One region of the Thalassobacillus sp. B23F22_16 genome, then DNA from elsewhere that is predicted to be linked to it. Evidence: riboswitches for the same ligand, from Rfam matches in the RefSeq annotation. Region 1 holds a riboswitch; each other region holds the start of a gene.

The links. A riboswitch is a leader RNA that binds a small molecule or an ion and turns the genes downstream of it on or off. The one in region 1 is predicted to bind cobalamin.
Region 2: another riboswitch for cobalamin. It lies ahead of ACGTNI_RS14880 (ribonucleoside-diphosphate reductase subunit alpha); the one in region 1 lies ahead of ACGTNI_RS02060 (cob(I)yrinic acid a,c-diamide adenosyltransferase).
Region 3: another riboswitch for cobalamin. It lies ahead of ACGTNI_RS04395 (DUF4430 domain-containing protein); the one in region 1 lies ahead of ACGTNI_RS02060 (cob(I)yrinic acid a,c-diamide adenosyltransferase).

The regions. Positions count from the first base shown of each region.
Region 1 is NZ_JBIEKD010000001.1:424,508-428,657, reverse strand. Features, by position in the region: gene ACGTNI_RS02085 (DUF2975 domain-containing protein) at 1-452, shown strand, start outside; gene ACGTNI_RS02080 (helix-turn-helix domain-containing protein) at 463-684, shown strand; gene ACGTNI_RS02075 (DUF817 domain-containing protein) at 677-1,498, shown strand; gene ACGTNI_RS02070 (hypothetical protein) at 1,644-1,892, shown strand; gene ACGTNI_RS02065 (DUF3953 domain-containing protein) at 2,013-2,147, shown strand; cobalamin riboswitch at 2,188-2,330, shown strand; gene ACGTNI_RS02060 (cob(I)yrinic acid a,c-diamide adenosyltransferase) at 2,559-3,098, shown strand; gene ACGTNI_RS02055 (cobyrinic acid a,c-diamide synthase CobB) at 3,095-4,150, shown strand, end outside.
Region 2 is NZ_JBIEKD010000020.1:32,365-36,514, reverse strand. Features, by position in the region: gene ACGTNI_RS14880 (ribonucleoside-diphosphate reductase subunit alpha) at 1-1,774, opposite strand, end outside; cobalamin riboswitch at 1,908-2,086, opposite strand; gene ACGTNI_RS14875 (class I SAM-dependent methyltransferase) at 2,236-2,931, shown strand; gene ACGTNI_RS14870 (pyridoxamine 5'-phosphate oxidase family protein) at 2,985-3,407, shown strand; gene ACGTNI_RS14865 (ArsR/SmtB family transcription factor) at 3,465-3,773, opposite strand; gene ACGTNI_RS14860 (cation diffusion facilitator family transporter) at 3,766-4,150, opposite strand, start outside.
Region 3 is NZ_JBIEKD010000003.1:108,378-112,527, reverse strand. Features, by position in the region: gene ACGTNI_RS04400 (ATP-binding protein) at 1-1,609, shown strand, start outside; cobalamin riboswitch at 1,675-1,854, shown strand; gene ACGTNI_RS04395 (DUF4430 domain-containing protein) at 2,047-2,448, shown strand; gene ACGTNI_RS04390 (ECF transporter S component) at 2,454-2,957, shown strand; gene sigX (RNA polymerase sigma factor SigX) at 3,070-3,612, shown strand; gene ACGTNI_RS04380 (RsiX family anti-sigma factor) at 3,599-4,150, shown strand, end outside.

The sequences.
Region 1 (4,150 bases):
TTGCTGTGTTTCTTATGGGGATACCGGTTCTTGCTTTGTGTATATTCTCGGTACCTGCCATCGCGCGTGGATTCTCTGAGATAATTCCTGGGATGGGTTATGTGCAATATCTTGTGTATATTGGTTTATATGCTACCGCGTTGGCGTATTTTCTGGCGTTGTATCAGGCTTATCGGCTCTTGAGCTATATTGATAGAAACGAAGCTTTTTCAAATTTGTCAGTAAAAGCGTTGAAGAATATCAAATACTGTGCCATTGCGATCAGTGGTTTTTATGTGCTTTTGATGCCGATCATTTATCTCTTCGCTGAGTACGACGATGCACCAGGTGTAATCGTAATTGGCATGATAATGATTTTCGGTGCCATGGTGATTGCGGTCTTTGCGGCGGTGCTTCAAAAGCTGTTAAACACCGCCATTGAAATAAAATCAGAAAATGAGTTAACGGTCTGAGGTGATGAACATGGCGATCATTATTAATATTGATGTGATGCTGGCAAAAAGGAAAATGAGTGTGACCCAACTGTCGGAGCGGGTTGGCATCACAATGGCCAATCTTTCGATATTAAAAAATGGGAAGGCAAAGGCGATTCGGGTCTCGACGCTGGATGCGATTTGTAAGGCCTTGGATTGCCAGCCGGGAGATATATTGGAATACCAGCCGGATGAAGACGATCATGAATGATTCCTTGCCGAACTCTTATGTAACAAAGGCTGTTGGCGGCAAAGTCAGAAGAGCGGTAGTACAGCTTTCTCATTTTGGCTGGGAGCAAGCGTTATCCTGCGTGTTCCCGGTGGTTATTTTTGCCTCGTTGGCTATTACACAAATCACTTCTCTTCCTATACTGCCACGGTATGACTGGCTGCTGATTATTTTTCTTCTGATGCAGTGGGTCATGGTGCGTTCCGGCTTGGAAACCCGTGATGAACTCAAAGTGATAACACTATTCCACCTGATTGGACTCGCGCTTGAAATTTTTAAGGTGCATATGGGTTCCTGGTCTTATCCGGAAGAAGGGTATTCCAAAGTGTTTGGTGTGCCTTTGTATAGTGGATTCATGTATGCAAGTGTAGCGAGTTACCTTTGCCAGGCGTGGCGAAGGCTGGAGGTGGAACTGGTTCAGTGGCCTCCATTTTTAATGGTGGTCAGTTTGGCAGCGGCAATCTACCTGAATTTTTTCACGCACCATTTCTGGGTCGATGTACGCTGGATACTCTCCGGGCTTGTAATTATCGTTTTCTGGTGTTCGTGGGTGACTTATTCAGTTAATGGCAGTCGCTACCGTATGCCGCTTGCTCTTTCGTTTGTGCTGATCGGATTTTTTATCTGGATCGCGGAGAATATAGCGACTTTTTTTGACGCATGGGAATACCCGAACCAGACGGAAGCGTGGAGTCTTGTACATCTCGGAAAGGTGAGTTCCTGGCTGTTATTAGTGATTGTCAGCTTCCTGATTGTGGCAACATTGAAGCAAGTAAAAGGGAATATTAGTCGGTAGTCTAAAGTAAATTTTTGACGAAAAAACAATGTATGCATCGATGTGTACGTTTTAAACATATCAACCCTTATCGACTACCATTTTAATGAATCCTTTTGAACTCATATTCGTATAACTACTAACTGCTCGATAGGAGGACATACATATGAAAGTCGAATTCGAAGTTACTGCAATAGGCAGGAGTGATAGTGATTCATCCGTAGACTCTTTTAAAAAAGTCGAACTGGTGCGTGTTCACGAGTTATCAAAAAGTATGACGGTAGCTGAAATAGAAGAGTTATTCAGTTCTCTATGCCAGGAAGTTGAAGAAAGTCATAGGAATTCACATGGATGTGCAGGTAAAATCACCGTTCGTGCAAAGAAAGAAAATGGGGGGCTTACATACCTCGGTTAGAGGCATAGGGGCTGAGGAGAGATTTTGATGTTGAAGGTTTCGAAAATTATTTTAGCTATACTAATCCTTATGTTATCAGGTTATATGTTAATCAGTGAAATTTTGATATGACGTTATTTAATACCTTCTTCTCGGGCTCTATATGTTAGTATCGGTTTGGTAGAAATTAATAAGGGACGGAAAGCTTATGGGTATTTAAGTATAGCAGTTAGTGGGTTTTCATTAATTGTCATATTGCAAGCCTTTATCTTTTGATTGTTTACAAGAATGATAGGTTCGGCTACAATAAGATTAATTTCATATCATACGAACAGGTCCTTAAAAGGAAGCCTTTAAGGTGAAAAGGGGAAGTTGGTGAAAGTCCAACACGGTCCCGCCACTGTAAGCATTCGTTAGAAGAATGTAAGTCAGGATGCCTGCCTGTTTGTCGCAAAGTTTACCCTTCGAGGAAAAAGGGAGGCTTGTAAGTACGTGGAATTCGTATGCTGCATATTCTGCCTATTTATAGTCACACCTTCCTTTAGAGGAAGGTGTTTTTTTTACTTTAAGAATGTTTAACTTTGTTAAAGGATTAAAGTATTAGAAAATCTAAGGCTTTAGCCATAAGTACTTGGCGATAAGCCAAGTTTTTCTAATTGCACTTGTAAATACTGAGGAGGAGATAGAATGCAAAAAAAGCAGGGGTTGACATTGGTTTTTACCGGTGATGGAAAAGGGAAGACGACGGCTGCAACCGGGCTTGCTGTCCGGGCATTAGGCCATGACAAAAAGGTGAAAATGCTGCAATTCATCAAGTCACCAAAGCGGCCTTATGGTGAAAGGAAATCCCTGTTGAAACTGGGTGCTGAGATCATTCAGCTGGGTGAAGGGTTCACCTGGACAAAGACACCGGAAATCCACCGGGAAGCATTAAAAAAAGCGTGGGCTCTTGCCAAGGAAACGGTGCTGTCCGGGGAGTATGATATCGTGATTCTGGATGAACTGAACAATGCGCTTGCGATTGATTCGTTTCCAGTTGATGATGTACTGCCGCTTGAAGAAGTGATTGAACTGATCAACAACAAACCGGAGCATGTCCACCTCGTGATTACTGGCAGAAGTGCGCTCCAGGAAGTAAAGAATGCAGCTGATCTTGTATCGGTCATTGATGTGGAAAAACATTATTATGATGAAGGCATTCCTGCCGTCCGTGGTGTTGAGTTTTGACTGCCCGTCGTGTCGTAGTTGCAGGTGTATCCAGTGGCGCTGGCAAGACGAGTATCGCAATCGGGTTAATGGCTGCGTTAATCAAAAAGGGGCTCACCGTTCAGGGGTTCAAGTGCGGTCCTGATTACATAGACCCTTCCTACCATACCGCCGTAACCGGCCGTCCCTCTCGTAACCTCGATAGCTGGATGCTCCCGGAAGATGTGATGAAAGAAGTATTTGTCAAAGGAAGTGAAGGGGCAGACCTTTCGATCATCGAGGGAGTCATGGGGTTTTATGACGGCAAATCGCCAACATCCAATCAGGGTTCCACGGCAGAAATCAGTACCCTGCTTGGTGCTCCGACGATTCTGATTGTCGACTGCTCAGCGATGGCCCGGAGTGCTGCTGCTATCGTAAAAGGTTTTCAGTTACTGGATCCTGGCGTTACTATTGCCGGAGTGATTGCGAATAAGGTCGGAAGTGAGGGGCATTATCAGCTGATAAAAGAAGCGGTGGAACAGGAATGCGGCATTCCAGTCTGTGGATATCTGTTGAAAGATAAAAGCATCGAGATGCCGGAGCGGCACTTAGGGCTGGTGCCTTCCATCGAGCGCGGGGAACTGGATGAGCAGCTGGACCAGCTTGGAGATGTGGTTGCGGAGACGGTAGACATAGAGCAAATCTATCAGATCAGTGAACAGCCAGCCCTGAAAGCTGAGCCCTCTATGTTTCAGCGTAGAGGCGCAATCGATGTAACCGTAGCCGTAGCACGGGATGAGGCCTTCAACTTCTATTATCAAGAAAATCTGGACTTAATGGAAGCATATGGAGCTCAGGTTGTTTATTTTTCTCCTTTAAAAGGAGAGGTGCTTCCTCCTGAAGCGGATGGTGTTTATTTAGGGGGCGGATTCCCGGAGCAATTTGCTGAGCAGCTGGCGGAAAACCGAGCAGTCAGGCAGTCCGTTAGGGAGGCAATTGAAAATGGTCTTCCTGTATTGGCAGAATGCGGAGGATTGATGTATTTGTCTGAGTCGATCACGACGATTGATGGGAACACCTACCCGATGGCA
Region 2 (4,150 bases), on a different contig from region 1:
GGTTTAAATTACGTTTCGCGAAAAATTCGCCGGTTTCCCAATCCGATCCCTGGAATGAGGGGTAGGCGCCTTTTTCCTTAGCCAATTCCATACTGGCCTGAATCGTATGGTAGGCGATTTCTTCATAAACTTTATGCGTATACTGGACAGCTTCTTCTGATTCCCATTTGATATGCTTACGAGCAAGCAGGTGAGCCCAGCCAAAGGTGCCTAACCCGATACCGCGATACTTTTGGTTCGTCAATTGCGCCTGCATGACTGGGATTGTATTTTGATCGATCACATTATCAAGCATCCGGACCTGGATAGATATTAACCGCTCCAATACATTGGCTGGCACTGCTTTTCCAAGGTTGATGCTTGATAGATTACAAACAACAAAATCCCCAGGATCCCGAACGATATGCAGCTTCCCATCCTTCACATAGTGCTCTTCTTCTATCGTAGGAGACTGATTTTGGGTTATTTCCGTACAGAGGTTGCTGCAGTAGACCATGCCTTCATGACGATTCGGGTTCATCCGGTTGACTTCATCACGGTAAAACATATAGGGTGTACCAGTCTCTAATTGGCTGACCATAATTTTTTTCATGATTTCGATTGCCGGGATGGACTGCTTGGATAAGTCTGGGTGGTCGATGCATGCCTGGTATTTTTCCCTGAAGGAGCCGGCTCCCTTTTCTTCATCATAAAGATCCTCCAGGGAAAAGCCCATGACCCGTCTGACCTCGTGTGGGTCGAATAAATACCAGTCATCCCTTGCTTCAACCGCTTCCATAAAAACATCCGGTATACAAACGCCGGAAAATAAATCGTGGGTGCGCTGCCGTTCGTCACCGTTATTCAGGCGTGCGTCTAAAAAGGAAAGGATGTCTTTGTGCCATACGTCGAGATAGACAGCTATTGCTCCCTGGCGCTGACCGAGCTGATCGACGCTCACTGCCGTATTATTCAATTGTTTCATCCAGGGAAGGACGCCGGATGAGACTCCTTTAAAGCCTTTAATATCACTTCCACGGCTTCTGATTTTCCCAAGGTAGACGCCGATGCCGCCACCATGTTTACTTAAGTTGGCAATATCTGTGTTACTATCAAAGATAGATTGTAAGCTGTCATCAATCGTATCGATAAAGCACGAGCTCAGCTGACCATAACTTTTTCCCGCATTAGCCAGGGTTGGAGTCGCGACGGTCATATACAAGTTGCTGAGGGCCCAATAGGCTTCTTTGATCAGGCTGATGCGTTTCGTTTTTGGTTCCTTTTCCATCAAGGTCATGGCAATGATCATGAATCGTTCCTGAGGCAGTTCGTATAATCTGCCTTGTTTGTCTTTAGCCAGGTAGCGGTCATGGAGGGTTTTTAATCCGATATAGGTAAACAGCTTATCCCGATCAGGGCATATGGCAGCCTCCAGTTCTTCCATTTCTGCTACAGTATAAACGGTTAATAAGTCAGCATGATAGATTCCTTCGTCTATCAGATGACTGATCATGTGACGAAATCCCTGGTAAGGGCGAGAATGAGTGCGATTGGTACAACTTTCTTCGTACATTTGTTCCAGCTGTAATTCTGCAGCAACATAAGTCCAATCCGGTGCTTCTTCGTCAATCAAAGCCAGGCATGCTAAAATCAGCTGTTGGGTTTGTTCCTGACCATTTGATGTATTGGGTTGGGTGTCTTTCAGTTGATTCAGGTCTAAATGGGGAAAGCGGTGACTGACTTTATTCAGCCAGTCCGTCCAGTTGGTTTCTTTATGGGTAAAAGTTGCTTCCATGGTTCCACTCCTTTAAAAAGAATAAAAAAACCCGCTCGATTTGAGCGGATGAAACCATGGAATAATGAGGCCGTACAGAGAAGAAGGCTGTCTTATTCCATCGTTTCATCTTCTCAATCCCCGAAGAAGTAGAAACTTCCTGCGAATAGTGACAGGTCTCCTGACTTGTGCTTCGTTCTATTCCGGTCCTTCCCATGCTCATCATGCACAGTGGAAATCCGTTTCGTCAGCACTTACAGTTGCGGGGGCAGTTCTGGATTTGCACCAGATTCCCTATTAAGCCTTGTGGCATCCGCTATTCGCTAATACAATATATTGTGTTTTGTTGTAGTTTTGTTGGCTTATCTTGTGTTTCAATGATAACGAAGGAAAAAGAATGTTGCAACAACTTTTCTAAAAAAGGAATTTTCGATAGACAGTCGAAGACTAGGAAGAGGCGTGCAGACAGGAGGATAATTGTGATGAAAAATAATAATTTTGAATGGCATAAAGAAGTCGAGCGGCAGTGGGATGGCCGGGCAGACTTTTGGAATGAAAACAGTAAAACGATGTGGGATGAAGGAAGCCGTAAGACAATCATTCCTTTTCTACAGAAGCATATCAAACCCGAATCCTCCATTGCGGACATCGGCTGTGGGGATGGCTATGGGTCCTGCAAATTGCATGAAGCAGGCTACAAGGTGACTGGCATTGATATCTCGGCGGAAATGATTGAGCGTGCGAAACGCCAGCTGGAGGGCGAGGAATTAACGTTCAGACGGGGGGATCTGGCTGGACTGGATGTGGAAGATGAAAGCTATGATGCCATCATGGCCATCAATTGTCTGGAATGGACAGAGGTCCCGGCAGATGCCCTGAAAGAAATGAAGCGTATCTTGCGGCCTGGTGGGAAAATGTGTATCGGGGTACTAGGACCTACCGCTGCCCCTCGTAAAAATAGTTATCGCCGTTTATACGGGGAAGATGTCATATGTAACACGATGATGCCGTGGGAATTCGAGGCGATGGCCCAGGAAATGGGGTTAAAGGTACTGGACGGCCACGGCGTCTATAAGCGTGGAGTCACAGATATACAGCTGAAAAATCTCTCGGAAGATCTACAGCAGGCGCTTACTTTCATGTGGGTATTCATGCTGGAAAAATATTTCTGTGTTTAACTTTCTTTTCCTTAAGGAAAGCTATGTAAAAAAAGGAAGGTGTTATTTCACAGATGAATAACCAAGAACTGAAAGATAAAGTATTGCAGGTACTTGAGAATAATAAAGTCGGTACCCTTGCCTCGGTCAAAAATAATCGGCCGCACTCCCGCTATATGACTTTTTTTAATGAAGAGCTGATATTGTATACACCAACAAGTAAGGATACGCACAAGGCAGAAGAAATCGACGAGAATCCTTACGTCCATATACTGATTGGTTATGAAGGAGAAGGCTTTGGTGATGCCTACCTTGAAATAGAAGGGAAGGCAGAAATCAAAGAGGATGAAAGTCTGAAAAAACAGCATTGGAACGAATATATGGAAAAATGGTTCCAAGGGCCGGATGACCCGAATTATATCATTCTTAAAATCACTCCAGAGCAGATCAGACTGATGAATAAAGGAGATACTACTCCTCAAACGTTAGAGCTGTAAAACAAAACCGCGCCGAGGCATATTGCCCGGGCGCGGTTTTCACTTGGCCAAGTTTTTCTAATGGTGCAAGGCGTGCTGGATGGTTTCGTGGAGCACATTCAATACATGCTCATCATCATGGGAATAATAAATGGAAGTTCCTTCACGTCTGAATTTCACAAGCCGCAGGTTTTTCAAGAAACGCAGCTGATGGGAAACTGTCGATTGACGCAAGTGAAGCTGTTCCGCTATTTCATTGACACTGTATTCCCGGTTGAATAATAAGTTTAAAATTCTGATTCTGGTAGGATCGGCAAGCGCCTTGAATGTTTGCGAAACAAGAAATAATGTTTCTTCATCAAGGTCCGTATAACGGGAATCATCCATGCTGCAGTCCCCCTTCCTCTTCGTCATGCCCCATTACGGAGCAATGCTCATCTTCATATTCAATTTCTACCGTAATATGATCAAGGTGGATAGGTTCTAGTATTTCCTTTACTTGTTCTTTTATGGTGCAAACTTGATCCTTGGTAGCATGTTCAGATACTACAATATGGGTCGAGAACGCGTGATGTTCCCCATCCAGAGACCACAAATGGGTGTGGTGAGTCGACTGGACGTTCGGCAACCGGTTCATTCTATTTATGATATCCTCATAATCAATATTTTCTGGGACCCCTTCTAAAAATAGTTTCATGGTTTTGAACAAGTTTTTGACTACGTTATAAAGTATGAACACAGTGATACCAATGGAGGCAATAGGA
Region 3 (4,150 bases), on a different contig from region 1:
CGAAAGGGATTTAATTTTAGACACCTCTACCAGAGTGAAAGACCCTTCAAGCCGTGTCGTGATCTTTTTTAATGAGGACGACATGTGGAGTTCCTCGGCAGAAGGGACTCTGCCTCAAATCGACCGCCAATGGATTGAATCGGATGAGGAGCTTTCTTCCGTATTGACAGGGTCAGATCAAGTGAAAAAAATAGCGGATATTGATAACTTTCAAAATGGGGTCATGGTAGTAGGTACATCGTTAAATGCAGAAGGTTCAGGTGTCTTTGTCTACCAGTCTCTCGACTCAGTAGAAGAGACGACAATGCAGACGACTAAAATCATTTTTCTGGGTGCCGGAATAGCAATCATTTTGACTACGATATTCGCTTTCTTCTTATCGACACGGATCACAGCACCGCTAATCAAGATGCGAGAAGGTGCATTAGAACTTGCTAAAGGGGAATTCAACACGAAAGTACCCATTCTTACCCATGATGAAATTGGGGAGCTCGCAATGGCATTTAATCGGATGGGGCGCCAGTTAAAATTTCATATTAATGCATTGAATCAGGAAAAAGAGCAGTTGTCAGGGATTCTAAGCTCTATGGCTGATGGGGTTATCACTATAAATCGCCAAGGGGAGATCCTGATTACCAATCCTCCCGCTGAACAATACCTGCAAGCCTGGGCTTATGAAGAAGGTGGGACTGATATTGCTTATAAAGATGAGCCTATGCATTTGCCGGAAAGGTTGAAAGAGATATTCAACCAAGTGATTGAGACGGAGACGGAAGTAATGACAGAAACAGATGCCCAAGGGAGAAACTGGGTTATTATCATGACGCCATTATATGATAAATCTTCTGTCCGCGGAGCTGTTGCGGTATTAAGGGATATGACTGAAGAACGACGCCTGGATAAACTGAGACAGGATTTCATTGCAAATGTTTCCCATGAGTTACGCACCCCAATCTCGATGATGCAAGGGTATAGCGAAGCAATTGTAGATGATATAGCTGAAAGCAAGGAGGAGAAAAACGAACTTGCCCAAATCATCTATGAAGAATCCCAGCGGATGAGCAGACTGGTTAACGAACTGCTGGATCTGGCAAGAATGGAAGCCGGCCATATCACTTTGAATAAGGAAGAGGTAGAAATACGTCCGTTCGCAGAAAAGATTGTACGTAAATTCCAAGGGCTTGCCCAGGAGAAAGATGTCAACTTAAGACTCCATGCTCCAGAAGCGATGGGCACCAAATATTTTGACCCGGATCGTATCGAGCAAGTGTATACGAATTTAATCGATAATGCGATTCGCCATACCAATACGGGTGGAAATGTTGATATTCATCTGGAAATGACGAATGAAGGAATCCATTCGGCTGTACAGGATTCTGGCACTGGGATTCCTGAAGAAGATTTGCCATTTGTATTCGAGCGTTTCTATAAGGCAGACAAATCGAGGAAAAGGAAAAAGGGAAAGACAGGTACAGGCCTTGGGCTCTCTATCGCTAAACATATTATTGAAGCACACCAGGGAACTATTGCTGTGCACAGTAAAGAAGGTTCGGGTACGACATTTTCTTTTCACTTGCCTGATCTTAGCGAAGATCTACAAGATTTGTAATAAAATCTTGTTACCTGTGAAACAACTATTTACTTTCCCCTAGCTTATGGTAATATAAAAATAGAATTGAATAAGTGAATCAAGGTACTTTTGAGTAGTTGAAAAGGGAATTTGGTGAAAGTCCAAAGCTGTCCTCGCAACTGTAAGTGCCACGAACCGGACAGACCACTGTACCGTAATGTATGGGAAGGGTCCGTAGTAGGGAAAGCACAAGCCAGTAGACCTGCCTTGATTCGTCGTTTCAAAGCTTCGGGGATTGAGCTGTTTGAGACAACCGGTGGAATAAACCCATTAAGTCGGGACCTATTTGAATACTGGTAGTCCAAGCCCATTCTGTTGAAGAATGGGCTTTTAATGTGGGGAAAAGGCGGTTGTCTATCTGAATTTCACACCCAAAAGCAATGAAACAAACAAACTGCGTGAAAGGATGATAGATCATGCTAAACATGAAGCAATTTATTGTTGCTGTATTAATGGCAGCGGCAGTATTGACAGGATGTCAATCCGGATCAGAGGAGTCAAGTCAGGCTCAACAAGAACAGCAGGAACAGGTACCTGTGAAGGTCACTATTTCCCAAGGGGAAGGTGAAGAAATGGTGGCAGAAAAAGAGTTGGAAGTTGAGGAAGGTACAAGTTTAATGGAAGTTTTAAAAGATAATTTCGAAGAAGTAGAGGAAAAAGATGGCTTCGTAACCAAGATTGAAGGGATAGAGGCAAAAGAAGGGGAACAGAAAGCCTGGTTCTTTACGATCAATGGAGAGGATGCGTCTGTGGGAGCAAAAGAATACAAAGTAGAAGAAAATGACTCTTTCACTTTTGATTTCCATGCATGGGACTGATAAGGATGAACACCTATAAAATAACATTAATAGCATTGCTGGCGTCCCTCGCGGTAGTTGGCAGGTATGTATTCGCTTTTTTACCAAACGTTCAGCCGGTTACTGCTATCATCATTATTGCGGGATTTTGGCTGGGGCCACTAGCAGCAGTTGTGCTGGCAGTTTTGGTCACCTTCCTGTCCAATGTCATGTTAGGGATGGGGATCTGGACGATATGGCAAGTAGCTGCCTGGGCTGTCATTGGTTTGGTTAGCGGATTGATCGGCAGATATTGGTCAGCTATTCCGCTGCTATTATTGGCTGCTTTCGGAGCGTTGAGTGGCATATTTTATGGTCTGGTATTGTCTGTAACCATGTATAGCTTTGCAGGATCATTTTGGGGATATTATCTGGCCGGCCTGCCATTTGATCTTTACCATGCTGCAGGCAATGCAGTGTTCATCACCACGCTTTATCCTGTATTCAGTCGTCTGTTTCAACGTTATTATAACCAATGGATACCAGCTTGAAATACCAGCCAATAAAGGTTGGTATTTTTTCTATATTATGACTATTATTAAGGGGGATGTAACTTTTTAATACATAATGCGACTAATTTAGTGAACAGGAGGTCTCTCCACTGTGAGATCGATATTTGAATCTCTTTATGAAAAATATCATCAGGATATATTTCAGTTTATTTTTTATATGGTGAAGAATCGGGAGCAAACGGAAGACCTCGTTCAAGAGGTTTATATAAAAGTCTTAAAATCTTACGATAAGTTTAAAGGGGACAGCAGTGAAAAAACTTGGTTGTTTTCTATTGCCAGACATGTCACGATCGATTTCTTTCGTAAGCAGGAAAGAAAGAGAAAACGCCTGCTGGAATTTTTCGACTGGGAGAAAAAAGGCGAACAAATAAAAGATCAACAGCCTTTACCAGAGGAGATAGCTGAAAAAAATGAGCAAATACAAATTCTTTATGAACACTTGGATAAGCTGACAGTGGATCAGAGAAGTGTCATTATTTTGAGATTCATACAATTAATGTCAATCCAGGAAACCGCTGATATTTTAGGGTGGTCCATCAGTAAAGTGAAAACAACCCAGCATCGGGGCATGAAAGTATTGCAGGATTTGATGGCAGATCAACGAAAGGAGGGAGATAATTATGAAGCAAAATAAAAACGACAGGCGTAAGGAACTGGAAAAGGATTTAGAAAAATTCCCTTTTATCCAGGACCACCAGGATAAAGATGAGCTTTATAACAAAATTTCCCTTCAAATGATGGAAGAAGAGCCCAAAAAAAGAAAACTGGTTATCATGCCAATCTTTGCTCTGGTTGCGGTGCTCTTTCTAACAGCCCTCATCCTCCCGCCCATTTTAATAGACCAGTCTGGCGAAGACTCGATGGATATAGCGACAGAATCCAATGAGGGCGGTGAAGATAACTCAGAAACCCTGCATGATGAGCAGTCAGCGGAGCTCTCCCAGATCCCATCTGAAATGGAAGTAACAGAGCGAGACATGGATGGCAGCGAACTGCAAAGTTATTTGGTGTTTGAAAAATTTAAGGAAAACCCATTTATAATTGCGGTTGCCGCAGGAATGAATGGGGAGCAGATCATCCCATTTGCCATTACAACAAAGGATGGACAATTGAATTATACCACTACTACCACTTTAGTGGCTGAACAAGCAGAAGAACTTGGCGTGGCCGGT